Regions from separate parts of the Mesorhizobium sp. M1143 genome, predicted to be linked through region 3. Evidence: predicted binding sites of a transcription regulator. Region 3 holds the regulator's gene; each other region holds the start of a gene.
What was found. The regulator PhoB, encoded in region 3, activates phosphate uptake and scavenging genes when phosphate is short. The targets are predictions, from matches to a motif close to TGTCATNNANCTGTCAT.
Positions count from the first base shown of each region.

Region 1: the regulator PhoB is predicted to act here: its motif matches at 2,664-2,680, upstream of NKH35_RS19530 (bifunctional 2',3'-cyclic-nucleotide 2'-phosphodiesterase/3'-nucleotidase).
Region 2: the regulator PhoB is predicted to act here: its motif matches at 1,728-1,744, upstream of ppk2 (polyphosphate kinase 2).

Region 1 is NZ_JAMYMJ010000029.1:24,992-29,611, forward strand. It holds gene NKH35_RS19515 (Lrp/AsnC family transcriptional regulator) at 58-531, shown strand; gene NKH35_RS19520 (5-formyltetrahydrofolate cyclo-ligase) at 528-1,193, opposite strand; gene NKH35_RS19525 (NAD(P)/FAD-dependent oxidoreductase) at 1,375-2,640, shown strand; gene NKH35_RS19530 (bifunctional 2',3'-cyclic-nucleotide 2'-phosphodiesterase/3'-nucleotidase) at 2,782-4,620, shown strand, end outside.
Region 2 is NZ_JAMYMJ010000026.1:44,930-49,549, reverse strand. It holds gene NKH35_RS18460 (glycosyl transferase family 90) at 1-497, shown strand, start outside; gene NKH35_RS18455 (aldo/keto reductase) at 518-1,561, opposite strand; gene ppk2 (polyphosphate kinase 2) at 1,805-2,725, shown strand; gene NKH35_RS18445 (dihydrofolate reductase family protein) at 2,914-3,558, opposite strand; gene NKH35_RS18440 (winged helix-turn-helix transcriptional regulator) at 3,668-4,363, opposite strand; gene NKH35_RS18435 (DUF1330 domain-containing protein) at 4,540-4,620, shown strand, end outside.
Region 3 is NZ_JAMYMJ010000038.1:314-4,933, forward strand. It holds gene xylF (D-xylose ABC transporter substrate-binding protein) at 1-867, opposite strand, end outside; gene NKH35_RS22205 (ROK family protein) at 1,124-2,359, shown strand; gene phoB (phosphate regulon transcriptional regulator PhoB) at 2,390-3,079, opposite strand; gene phoU (phosphate signaling complex protein PhoU) at 3,096-3,800, opposite strand; gene pstB (phosphate ABC transporter ATP-binding protein PstB) at 3,842-4,620, opposite strand, start outside.

The DNA.
Region 1 (4,620 bases), on a different contig from region 3:
CACGCGTTTCGATAATCGTTGCGCGAAATTGCAGAATTTTCGCAGGAATCACTGTAAATGCCGCTCGACAGGATCGATATCGCCATTCTCGAGGCACTGCAGAAGGATGGCCGCATACCCAATGCGGCGCTCGCCGAAAGGGTCGGCCTGTCGCAGTCGGCCTGTTCGCGCCGGCTCGACAATCTGGAGAAATCCGGCACCATCCGCGGCTATCACGCCCGGCTTTCGAATGCCGCGCTCGGCCACCAGATGACGGCGATCGTGCACATATCGCTGTCGGGACAGTTCGAAAAGACGCTGTCGGATTTCGAGGCGGCGATCAAGCGCTGCCCCAATGTGCTGTCGTGCCACCTGATGTCGGGGGAATACGACTATATCCTGCGCATCGCCGCCAAGGATCTGGTCGACTATGAGCGCATCCACAAGGAGTGGCTGTCGGCGATGCCGCATGTGACCAAGATCAATTCATCCTTTGCCCTGCGCGAGATCGTCGACCGCACGGCGATGGGCATGAAGCCGGAACTGGCCTAGCCCTGAGCAGTCTCGGTCACCAGCCTATCCATTGGGATGTCGTGCGGCTGCGGGTAGATGGTGGCTATGCGCTGCAGTTCGTAGCCGACTCCGATGACCAATGGCTTGAACGGCATGGCAGCCAGCGTGCGGTCGAAGAAGCCACCGCCATAGCCCAGGCGGTAGTTTCGCGGGTCGATGCCGACGATCGGCGAGATGACGATGTCGGGCAGCACCGGCTCGCCTTCGGCCGGGATCGGGATGTTCCAGATGCCTTTTTCCAGCCGGTCGCCGGGCACATAAGCGCGGAAGATCAGCGGCTGGCCTTTCTCGATCACGATGGGCAGCGCCGTGCGGCCGCCGCGCTGGTTGATCGACGCCATCCACGGCCGCAGGTCCGGCTCGCCGCGAAACGGCCAGTAGAGGCTGACCATGCGGCCGGCAATGTCGCCGATTGCCGCGTCGAGACCTTCGGTGATAGCCCGCGACATCGCCAGCCGCGCATCGGCCGAAACCGCCAACCGTGCCGCGATCAGACGCTCGCGCTCGGCCTTGCGCCAACGGCGCACATCGGTCCAGTCGGTCAATGGCGCGCGAAATTCCGGATCGAGTTCGTGCATGAAGCAAGGCGGCGAAGAATATTGCGCCCGCCCTTTGCGATCTTTGTCATCGTCGTTGGCCATGCTTCACTCCCGTGGTTCCAGCCCCTGCAAGGCTATACCCGTCCAGGCTTGCCGACATAGGCATTCGCGACATCCGGCGACGAGTCCTGGGCAGCCTTACGCGCGGCAGTCTAGCGCGCCGCGACATTGTTGCGGTGCACAAAAATCACTAGATAAAGAGAGACAAACAGGGGTGAATGCGATGAGTGAAACCAGCCATCATGTCGTTGTCGTCGGCGCAGGGTTCGGCGGTCTCGAACTCACCCGGGCGCTGGCCGGCGCACCCGTGCGCATCACCATGATCGACAAGCGCAACCATCACCTTTTCCAGCCGCTGCTTTACCAGGTGGCGACCACCTCGCTGGCGACCTCGGAAGTTGCCTGGCCGATCCGTCATCTGCTGCGCAAGCGCGAGGACGTGACGACCCTGCTCGGCAACGTCACCGGCGTCGACCGTCCAGGCAAACGCGTGCTGCTTGGGGACGGCAGTTCTGTTCACTACGACACGCTGGTGCTCGCCACCGGCGCGCGTCATGCTTATTTCGGCCACGACGAATGGGAGCCTTTCGCGCCCGGGCTGAAGACGCTTGAAGATGCAACCACCATTCGCCGGCGCATCCTGCTCGCCTTCGAGCAGGCCGAGCGCGAGACCGATCCGGCCAAGCGCCAGGCACTGCTGACACTGGTCATCGTCGGCGGCGGCCCGACCGGCGTGGAGCTTGCCGGCACCATTGTCGAACTCGCGCATGAAACGCTGCGTGGCGAATTCCGCAACATCGACACGCGTGAGGCGCGTGTGGTGCTGGTCGAGGCCGGAGACAGGATCCTCGCCAATTTCGCGCCAAAGCTGTCCGACTATGCGCGCAAGGCGCTGGAGCGGCGGGGCGTCACGGTCGAGCTTGGCCGCGCCGTCACGCGCCTCGATGCCGAAGGCGTCGTCTTTGGCGATACGCATCTGCCGGCGCGAACCATCCTGTGGGCCGCCGGCGTGGCGGCTTCGCCCGCGGGAGAGTGGCTGGGCGCGCCGGTAGACCGGGCGGGCAGGGTTATGGTCGAGCCCGATCTGACCGTGCCGAACAGTCCGGAGATCTTCGTCATCGGCGACACAGCGCATGTCTTGCGGCCGGACGGCAAGCGGGTGCCAGGCGTGGCGCCCTCGGCCAAGCAGGAGGGCAAGCATGTTGCCGCGACGATCAGGGCGCGGCTGGCCGGCGATAGCGCGCCGCGCCCTTTCCGCTACAAACATGCCGGCGACCTGGCGACGATCGGAAAGTGGGCAGCCGCGATCGATTTCGGCCGGATCAAGCTCACGGGATGGCTTGCCTGGTGGCTGTGGGGCGTGGCGCATATCTACTTCCTGATCGGTTTTCGCAACCGGCTCTCGGTGTCGCTTAGCTGGCTATGGATCTATTTCACCGGCCAGCGCAGCGCGCGGCTGATCACCCAGGGCGATGATAACAAGGGCTGAGGTTCTCAACCGCGGCCAAGGATATTCATCCAGCCGTCACCTTTTGCTGATCGACTGACTTCCCGATGGACATGGCCGGTTTTCGGCGCGAAGCTTCCGCCCGGGGCTGGGATCTTGTCACGTCGCTGGGAAGGAAAACCAATGCCGCATCTCAACTACCCCGTCTCCCGCCGTAGTTTGCTTGCCGGCGCGGCCGCCAGCGGGGCGCTGATCATGATGCATCCGTTTTCCGCCCGCGCGCAGGCCAATCAGGCGCATCTGAGGATCATGGAGACCACCGACATCCATGTGAATGTGCTGCCTTACGACTACTACGCAGACAAAGCCAACGACACGATGGGCCTGTCGCGGACGGCCTCACTGATCGCGGCGGTGCGCAAGGAAGCCACCAATGCGATGCTGATCGACAATGGCGATCTTTTGCAGGGCAATCCGATGGGCGATTACATCGCCTATGAGAAGGGCCTCAAGGACGGCGATCTGCATCCGATCATGAAGGGCATGAACCTGCTGGGCTATGAATGCTCGACGCTCGGTAATCACGAGTTCAATTACGGCCTGTCGTTCCTCGACAAGGTGCTGGCCGGAGCCAATTTCCCCTTCGTCTGCGCCAATCTGATCCGCGGCACCGAGCTTGCCGCCAACCCGCGCGACGACAAGCTCTACCTCAAGCCCTATGTCATCCTCGACAAGAAGATCAAGGACGGGTCGGGCGTCGAGCAGCCGATCAAGATCGGCATCATCGGCTTCGTGCCGCCGCAGATCATGGTCTGGGACCTGAAGAACCTGGAAGGCAATGTCAGGACGCGCGACATCGTCGAGGCGGCCAGGGCATGGGTGCCGCAGATCAAGGAGGAGGGCGCCGACATCGTCATCGCGCTCTCGCATTCCGGCATCGATATCAAGCAGGGCGACGGCATGGAGAACGCCTCCTTCTTCGTCGCCGGCGTCGAAGGCATCGATGCGGTGTTCACCGGCCATCAGCATTTGGTCTTCCCCGGCAAGAAGGATTTTCAGGCGCTCGATGGCGTCGACACCGAGAAAGGCACGCTGCAGGGCAAGCCCGCCGTGATGGGCGGTTTCTGGGGCTCGCATATGGGACTGATCGATCTGCTTCTGGAACGGGACGGATCGAAATGGCGCGTAGCCTCGGCCACATCTGAGGCAAGGCCGATCTACGAGCGCGTCGACAAGGCAAACAAGCCGACGGTGGCGGACGACCAGCGCGTCGTCGATGCGCTGAAGGCGGACCATGAGGCGACACTTGCCTATGTCCGCCGACCGGTCGGCAAGACCTCGGCGCCGCTCTATTCCTATTTCGCGCTGGTCGCCGACGATCCGTCGGTGCAGATCGTCAACCAGGCGCAGAGCTGGTACCTCAAGGACATATTAAAAAGCACGCAGTGGAAGGACGTGCCGCTGCTGTCGGCGGCGGCGCCCTTCAAGGCCGGCGGGCGCAACGGCGCCGACTACTATACCGACGTGCCGGTGGGCGACATCGCCATCAAGAACGTCGCCGACCTCTATCTCTATCCGAACACGGTGCGCGCCGTCGAAATCACCGGCGCGCAAGTGAAGGAATGGCTGGAAATGTCGGCCGGCATTTTCAGGAAGATCGAGCCGGGCAAGGCCGACCAGGCGCTCATCGACACCGAATTCCCGTCCTACAATTTCGATGTGATCGATGGCGTCAGCTACGGAATAGACCTGTCGCAGCTGCCGAAATACGATGCCAAGGGTGGCGTCGCCAATGCCGGCTCGAACCGCATCGTCGGCCTCAGCTTCGACGGCAAGCCTATTGATCCGGCAGCGAAATTCGTCGTCGCCACCAACAATTACCGCGCCGGCGGTGGCGGCAATTTCCCCGACATCAATGCCTCGAAGATCATCTACGAGGCGCCGGACACCAACCGCGACGTGATCGTGCGCTACGTCGTTAGCGAAGGCACGATCAATCCCTCGGCCGACGACAATTGGTCG
Region 2 (4,620 bases), on a different contig from region 3:
ACAATCCGATCCGCACCTTGTTGCTGGATGCAGCCCGCAATCTGCCGTTCTGCGATGTCGGCACGCCGAGGGCGACAGCACCTGCGGAATACCGCAAGCCCTATCTCAGCATCGATCAGCAGCGCCGCTACCGCTACATCATCTCGCTCGAAGGCAATGATGTCGCGACCAATCTGAAATGGATCATGAGCTCGAACTCGCTCTGCCTGATGCCGCCGCCGACTTACGAGACCTGGTTCGCCGAGGGGCAGCTCGAGCCCGATGTCCATTATGTGCCGCTGGCGCCCGACTTCAGCGATCTGGCCGAGCGGGTGCATCATCTCGAGCAGCATCCGGCCGAGGCCCAGCGCATCGTTGCGGCGGCCAACGCCTATTGCCGCAAATTCGCCGACGAGCGGGCCGAGCAGGCGATCTGCCTGCTCGTGCTCTACAAATATTTCGTGCTCAGCGGCCAGATCGAGCCCGATCCGCAGGTCTGGCGGTTTATCGCGGGCTAGCGGCTTCCGGCGCCCTTAAGTCAGATGACGCTGCGGTCCATAACCAGATCGGCCGGGCCGAAGCGGTCCTTCGCCGTAAACTGCTGGTGCCAGTAGGGATAGAGCACCGGCGGCCGGCTGACGGCATCGAGACGCTGGCGTTCATCAAAGGACAGCGTCAGGCTTGCCGCGGCGAGATTGTCTTTCAACTGGGCCTCGTTGCGTGCGCCAATCACCAGCGAACTGACGGCCGGCCGGCCAAGCAGCCAGGCCAGCGCCACCTGGGCCGCCGAGACGCCGCGAGTGGCGCCGATGTCGACCAGCACGTCGACGATCCGCCACAGCCGGCCCTCGTCGCGGATCGGCGGTTCCGACCAGCCGCCGATCTGGCGCGCCGTCGGACTGTCGCGGCGGTATTTGCCCGACAGCAGGCCGCCGGCGAGCGGGCTCCACACCAGCACGCCAAGGCCCTGGTCGACCGAAATCGGCAAGAGCTCATACTCGGCCTCGCGTGCTTCCAGCGTGTAGTGGATCTGCTGGGTGACGAAACGCGGCTGGTGCTGGCTGTCGCTGATGCCGAGCGCCTTCATGACCTGCCAGCCGGAATAGTTGGAGCAGCCGACATAGCGGATTTTGCCCTGGGCAACCAGCGTGTCGAGCGCGGAGATGGTTTCCTCGAGCGGCGTCGCGCCGTCCCATTCGTGCAGGAAATAGATGTCGATGACATCGGTCCTGAGGCGCTTCAGGCTCTTCTCGCATTCGCGGATCAGATGATGGCGCGACAGGCCTTCGTCATTGGGGCCCTTGCCGATCCGCATGCGCGCCTTGGAGGCGATCAGCACGTCGTTCTTGCGCTTGCCGCCGAGCGCCTCGCCGATGATCTCTTCCGACAGACCGTTGGAATAGACATTGGCGGTGTCGATGAGATTGATGCCGGCATCGATGCAAGTGTCGATGATGCGCGAGGCCTCCGCGAGATCGGAATTGCCGACGGCGGCGAACGGCCCGCTGCCGCCGAAGGTCATGGTTCCCAAGGTCAGCGCCGAAACTTTCAAGCCGGAACGGCCAAGCGTGCGGTATTCCATGTCAGATCCTCGTAGTTTTGGTGGGGAGGCGGTTTTAGCAGGAAAGGGCGGGGAAGCCCGAAGGGGTCCGCCAATTGTAGGACAATTTGAGCGGCTTGTCGCCATCCCAGGGCGATGGATCGGCAATGCTCGCTGGTTTGCAGTGATGACCGGCTGGCCGGCGGCTTGCAATAAAACCGTCATTGGCGGCCTATATCGAGTCGGCTCAGGGTTTCATGCCAGCCGGCAAGCGGAGCAGTGGAAATGACCGAGTTGAAGCAGAATTCTCCGGCCAGGGATTGGCTGGAAGCCGAACTCGCCGACATGCTCGACGAGGACTATGAGCTTGAAATGTCGGAGCCGGCGCTGTCGCTGGAGATCTCCAAGATCTACAAGAACGCGCATCCGCCGTCGATCGACCGCATGCAGTATTTCCGCGACCTGATCGGCTTGCAGTCGGAACTGATCAAGCTGCAGTCCTGGGTCGCCTACCACAAGAAGAAGCTGGTGGTGGTTTTCGAAGGACGCGATTCCGCCGGCAAGGGCGGCGTCATCAAGCGCATCACCCAGCGCCTCAACCCGCGCATCTGCCGCGTCGTGGCGCTGCCGGCGCCGACCGAGCGCGAAAAATCGCAGTGGTATTTCCAGCGCTACGTGCCGCATCTGCCGGCCGGCGGCGAGATCGTGCTGTTCGACCGCTCCTGGTACAACCGCTCCGGCGTCGAGCGGGTGATGGGCTTTGCCGAACCCGATCAGGTCGAAGAGTTCTTCCGCGACGTGCCGGAGTTCGAGCGCATGCTGGTCCGCTCCGGCGTCACGCTGGTCAAATACTGGTTCTCGATCACCGACGAGGAACAGCAGATGCGCTTCATGATGCGCATCCACGACCCGATGAAGCAGTGGAAGCTGTCGCCGATGGACCTGCAGTCGCGCGTGCGCTGGGAGCAGTACACCAAGGCCAAGGAAGAGACGTTTGCCCGCACCAACATCCCAGAGGCACCGTGGTACATCGTCGAAGGCAACGACAAGAAGCGGGCGCGGCTGAACTGCATCGACCATCTCCTCAAACAGCTGCCCTATGAGGACGTGCCGCACGAAGAAATCACGCTGCCCGAGCGGGTGTTCAACCCGGAGTACGAGCGCCAGGTCCTGCCGCGCGAGCTTTACGTGCCGGAGAAGTATTGAGCACTTTTCCTTCTCCCCGTTTCACGGGGAGAAGGTGCCCGAAGGGCGGATGAGGGGCAGCGCCGGCATCGACGAATTCACAGCCGTCGGACGCTGCTAACCTCCAAAAGCAGCGCTGCCCCTCATTGCCTGCCGGGCATTTCTCCCGTAGAACGGGGAGAAAGAAGCCTGCGCCTATCACTTCGCCACTACACCCGCTTGATCGTCACATGCGTGGCGAGCGCTGTCGCCACCTGCTCGGTGCACTGGTAACCCAGCTTCAGCATATCCAGCCCGGCAAACAGGCTCTCGCCCCTCCCGAGCAACACCGGCGACACCGCCAGATGCAACTCGTCGATGAGCTTCTCTTGCAGATATTGCCGGATGGTGGAAACGCCGCCGCCGACGCGGACATCCTTGCCGCCGGCCGCGGCCTTTGCTTGTTCGAGCGCGGCGTGGATGCCGCCGGCAACGAAGTGGAAAACGGTGCCGCCTTCCATCACAATGGGGTCGCGCTTGTAGTGGGTCAGCACGAAGGTCGGCACGTGATAGGGCGGGTTGTCGCCCCACCAGCCTTTCCAGCTCTCGTCTGGCCATTCGCCACGGATCGGGCCGAACATGTTGCGGCCGAGGATCCAGGCCCCGACATTGTCGAAGCTGCGGACAGTGAACCGGTCGTCCACATCGGTGGTGCCGCCATCCTTGCCGACCATCTCGTGGAAGGTGCGGGTGCCGGTCATCCATTTGTGCAGATCTTCGCCACCAACGCCGAGCGGATTTTGCAGGTCCTGGTCAGGACCGGCGCCGAAACCGTCGAGCGACAAGGTGAAGGCATTGACGCGGAGTTTGGACATGGAAGACTCCCTTTGATGACCAGTTGTGATTTGCAATCAGTATTCAAACTGATTGCATTTTGCAACTAGTATTTTAGAGGCAAGCCGATCTGTGGAATGCGCAGGGACCTCAAGCCGCCACGCGCTTCGGCATCACCGCAAACGGGCTGAGCCCAAGCCAGATCTGCATCTTGCCGGCGACGTCGAGATCGCCGGTCAGGCTGATCTTGTCGCGTTCCTTGTGAACTGTCGTCAGCCCCATCCAGATCGAGGTCATGGTGCACAGATCGGTCGAGACGTAGAGATCGACGTCGAAGCCCGGATCGTACCAGCAAAGATCGACCTCGCCCTGCTTTTCGACGATCAGCCACCACGATCGTTTTGACGCCGGCAGGTCATGGTACAGGAATTGTATCACGGTGCGCCCGTCCGGCAGCGGACTGGGGTTCAGATTGCGCCGCATGTCCCACATCAGCAGCGACGGATCGAGGTTTTTGAGCGACAGCCTGGCCTCGACCCATTTCTGGCCCCAAAACCCCATCGCCTCGACAACCGGGCGCAAATCCCGGCCCGCCTCGGTCAGCCGGTATTCGAACACGCCCTTCTCGGTCGCGATCTCGGTCCGCTCGACGATGCCGCCGGCCTCGAGGTCCTTGAGCCGTTGCGACAGAAGGGTTGGCGACATTTTCGGCACGCCGCGGCGCAAATCGTTGAAGCGGGTCGATCCCGCCACCAGTTCGCGCAGCAGCACCATGGTCCAGCGTGTGCAGAGCAGCTCGGCGGCCATGGAGAGCGGGCAGAATTGCTTGTAACCGGCTTGTGTCATGTGGTGAGCTCCAAAAGATGTTGCCGGACCTTATTCAGAAAACCTGAGTTCAGCCAGTACAGAAGCTGTACTGGCACCCCCGGTACAGTTCTGTGACTGGAGCGGTCCGGCGCCGCCATGCGAGGCAGCGGTCACGTCACCGGGCAGTCCGGTGCCGATCCATGAGGAGTTGGACAATGACCGCTTACTTGATCGCAGACATCAAGGTGAAGGACGACAAATGGGTGCCGGCCTATGCCGCTTCGGTGCATGACCTC
Region 3 (4,620 bases):
GTCGCCCGTCTTCTTGCCATCGGCAAGCTGCGAGGCGATCTCGGCGGCGTTCTTGCCGAGTTCGCGCGCGTCCTTCCACACCGACACCGTCTGCGTGCCGAGCGCGATGCGGTTCAGAGCGGCATGGTCGCCGTCCTGGCCCGAGACCGGAACCGTTCCGGCAAGGCCCTGCGCCGTCAGCGCGGCGACAACGCCGCCGGCTGTGCCGTCATTGGCCGCAACCACGGCATCGACCTTGTTGTCATTGGCGGTCAGGAACTGTTCCATGTTCTTCTGGGCATTGGCCGGCAGCCAGCCATCGGTATAGGCCTCGCCGACATTCTTGATCTTGCCCGAGTCGATGGCTTCCTTGAGCACTTCCATCGAGCCCGAGAACAGGAAATCGGCATTCGGATCCGAGCCAGAGCCCTTGATAAAGACATAGTTGCCCTCGGGCTTCGCCTTGAACACTTCGCGGGCCTGCATGCGGCCGACTTCTTTGTTGTCGAAGGTCAGGTAGAAGACGTCCTTGTTCTCGATCAGGCGGTCATAGCCGACGACCGGAATGCCTTCGTCCAGCGCCTTCTGCACCGCCGGGCCGATGGCCGACGCGTCCTGCGCCAGGACGATCAGCGCGTTGGCGCCTTGCGAGATCAGGCTTTCGACGTCGGTCAGCTGCTTGCCGGGATTGGACTGCGCGTCGGCGGAAATGTACTTGTCGCCGGCGGCTTCGATCGCCGTCTTCATCGCCGCCTCGTCCGTCTTCCAGCGCTCTTCCTGGAAGTTCGACCAGGAGACGCCGATGACCTTGTCCTTCGCCTGCGCGACCGAGACCAGCGTCAGCGACATGGCGGCGCCCGCCAGCATGGCGGCTGCAAATCTGTTCATGATAAACCCTCCCTGCCCCGCGCGCGGCGCGACAAAACTGGCCCGAAGGCCTGCACACAGAGGCTCCATTTTTTCGAGCCTCGAAAAAACACTGGTTCAATGATAAAGCGCTGTCAACATGGTTTCTGATGGCCTTGCCGAATTTTTTCGAGCTCCGCAATAAACAATGACAGGGCTGCCGGCGTCTGCCAATATTTGGCTGGTGCCGTCGAACGCCTTCACTATCATGAGGCGCGAGGAGGCCGGGAGGAAACAAATGTCGGTTGGAATCCGCCACGACGATCTGCGCCGTCGCAACCGCGCGATGGTGATTTCGGCCGTGCGCCGGGCCGGCCAGCCGTCGCGGACCGAGATTGCGGCGACCACCGGCCTCAGCCATTCGACCATATCGGCAATCTCGTCTGATCTGATTCAAGAAGGCATCCTGATTGAAGGCAAGCCTGGCGAGACCGGCTCGCTGAAACGCGGCCGGCCGCAGGTCGGCCTTGGCCTCAATCCGGAAGCGGCGGCGGTGATGACCGTGGTGCTGTCGCTGAACTTCCTCTCCGTCACCGTCATCGACTATGCCGGCCAGGTGGTCGCGGAAGAACAGCGCCGGCTCGACACGCTGACCATGCCGCGCGACGAACTGATCGGCGAATGCGTAGCAATCGTCCGGCGGCGTCTCGAGGACCCGGACCTGGACGTCCAGAGCATCGCCCGCATTGCCATGGGCATCCAGGGCATCACCGATTCGCAGGCGCGGGCCATGCTGTGGTCGCCAATCACGCCACTGACCGACATTGCCTTCGCCGACATGTTGGAAGCGGAATTCGGCATTCCGGCCACCATGGAGAACGACTGCAATATGATGGCGGTGGCGCTGCAATGGCGCCAGCCCGAGCGCTACCGCGACAATTTTATCGCCATCCTCTTATCGCACGGCATCGGCATGGGACTGGTGCTGAAAGGCGAACTTTTCACCGGCACCCATTCCTCGGGCGGCGAGTTCGGCCACATGATCCACCGTCCGGGCGGCGCGCTCTGCCGCTGCGGGCGGCGCGGCTGCGTCGAGGCCTATGCCGGAAACTACGCCATCTGGCGCAGCGCCAAAATGATGGGCGAGGATGCCGAGCCGGTCGATATCGGCGACGCTGATATGCGCGCACTCGCCGCGCGCGCCCGCGAAACCGACGGCCCGGAGCGCGAAGCCTATCGCAAGGCCGGCGAGGCGCTCGGCTTCGGCCTCGGCAGCCTGTTTGCGCTGATCGATCCGGCACCCGTCGCCATGGTAGGCGTCAGCGCCGCCGCCTTCGACTTGATCGAACCGGCATTGCGCGAAGCGATCGCCCAGACCGCCGGCGGCCAGCACTCGAAATCGATCTCCTTCGACACCGAGCCCAACGAGCTGCCGCTGATCCGCGAAGGCTGTGCCATGCGCGCGCTCGGCTTCGTCGATCAGGAGATTTTCGCGCCGGGCATTCAGGCCAAATCCGGCAAGCATGTCGCCTGAATGGCCGGCAACGGCGCGACGCGCAGCATCCTAGTCTTCCCTGATCGCGTAGCCGGCGCCGCGAATGGTACGGATGACATCCGGCATGCGGCCGTTGTTGACCGCTTTGCGTAAGCGCCCGACATGGACGTCGACGGTTCGCTCGTCGATATAGATCGTCTCGCCCCAGACATTGTCGAGCAGTTGGCTGCGCGAGAACACGCGGCCGGGATGGCGCATCATGAATTCGAGCAGCCGGAACTCGGTCGGTCCGAGCCTGATCTCGCTCTTCTTGCGGTAGACACGGTGCGACTCGCGGTCGAGCACGATGTCGCCGACCTTGAGCACGCTGGACAGCACTTCCGGCTTGGCCCGGCGCAGCAGCGCCCTCACGCGCGCCATGAACTCCGGCGTCGAGAATGGCTTGACCAGATAGTCGTCGGCGCCGGTGGACAGGCCGCGCACGCGATCGCTTTCCTCACCGCGCGCGGTCAGCATGATGATCGGCAGCCGCTCGGTTTCGGGCCGCACTCTAAGGCGCCGGCAGAGCTCGATGCCGGAAACAGCGGGCACCATCCAGTCGAGCACCAGGAGATCGGGCACGTTTTCCTGCAGGCGGATCTCGGCCTCGTCGCCGCGTGTCACCACCTCGACGTGATAGCCTTCGGATTCGAGGTTGTAGCGGAGGAGCACGCCTAGCGGCTCCTCGTCCTCCACGACCATGATGCGTGGCGCGATCATCGGCAGTTCACCCTCATCAGGCCGGCATGGCCATCGCCGTCTCGTCCTGCTTCGGACGATTGGCGGGCAGTTGCTGGCCGGTCAGCACATAATACGCATTTTCGGCGATGTTGGTGACATGATCGCCGATGCGCTCAAGATTCTTGGCGCAGAACAAGAGATGCGTGCAGGCGGTGATGTTGCGAGGGTCTTCCATCATGTAGGTCAAGAGCTCACGAAACACGGACGTGTATTTGACGTCGATGCGCTCGTCGTCATTCCTGAGTTTTGCAAGCGCTGCCGCATCGGTGGCGGCATATTCCTCGACGACGCCTTGCACCTGGATCAGCACCAGCTGCGCCATGGCGTCGATGGAGTGCGAGAGGTCGCGCGGCGTGACGCTCAAGCCCACGGTGCCGACGCGTTTGGCGATGTTCTTGGCGAGGTCGCCGATGCGCTCGAGGTCGCCCGCCATGCGGATCGAGCCGACCACGGCACGCAGATCGTTGGCCATCGGCTGACGCTTGGCGATCAGCGTGATGGCGCGGTCGTCCAGTTCGCGCTGGCGCGCATCCATGATGGCGTCGTCGGAAACGACACGCTGTGCCAGCGCATTGTCCGAATTGAGCAGCGCCCTGGTCGAGCCGCTGACCATCGAGCCTGCCAGATCGCCCATGTCGCGGATCAGCTTGCTGATCTGCCCGAGCTCTTCATCGAAGGAGGCGACGGTATGTTCACCCATGATCTTGGTCCTCGTGCCTGAAAATTCACCCGCCGGACGGCTCAGCCGAAGCGGCCGGTAATGTAGTCCTGGGTGCGCTTGTCGTCGGGGTTGGTGAACATCTTGTCGGTGGCGCCCTCCTCGACGAGATAGCCGAGATGGAACATCGCCGTGCGCTGCGACACGCGCGCCGCCTGCTGCATCGAATGGGTGACGATGACGATCGTGTAGTTCTGGCGCAGCTCGTCTATCAGCTCCTCGACACGGGCGGTGGCGATCGGATCGAGCGCCGAGCAGGGCTCGTCCATCAGGATCACCTCCGGCGACACGGCGATGGCGCGCGCGATGCACAGGCGCTGCTGCTGGCCGCCGGACAGGCCGGTGCCGGGCTCCTGCAGGCGGTCCTTGACCTCGTTCCAGATCGCCGCCTTCTTCAGGCTCTGCTCGACGATCTGGTCCATGTCGGACTTGCGCTTGGCCAGCCCATGGATGCGCGGGCCGTAGGCGACGTTCTCGTAGATGGACTTCGGGAACGGGTTGGGTTTCTGGAACACCATGCCGACGCGTGCGCGCAGTTCGACGACATCGATGTTCTTGTCGTAGATGTCGTCTTCATCGAGCGTGATCTTGCCGGTCACCCGCGCCGAATCGATGGTGTCGTTCATGCGGTTGAGGCAGCGCAAGAAGGTCGACTTGCCGCAGCCGGAGGGGCCGATCAGCGCCGTCACCTGGTTCTGGCGGACGTCGAGATTGACGTCGAACAACGCCTGCTTCTCGCCATAGAACACGCCGACCTTGTCGCCGCGCATCTTGATCACTTCGTTCGACTTGGCGTTCATTT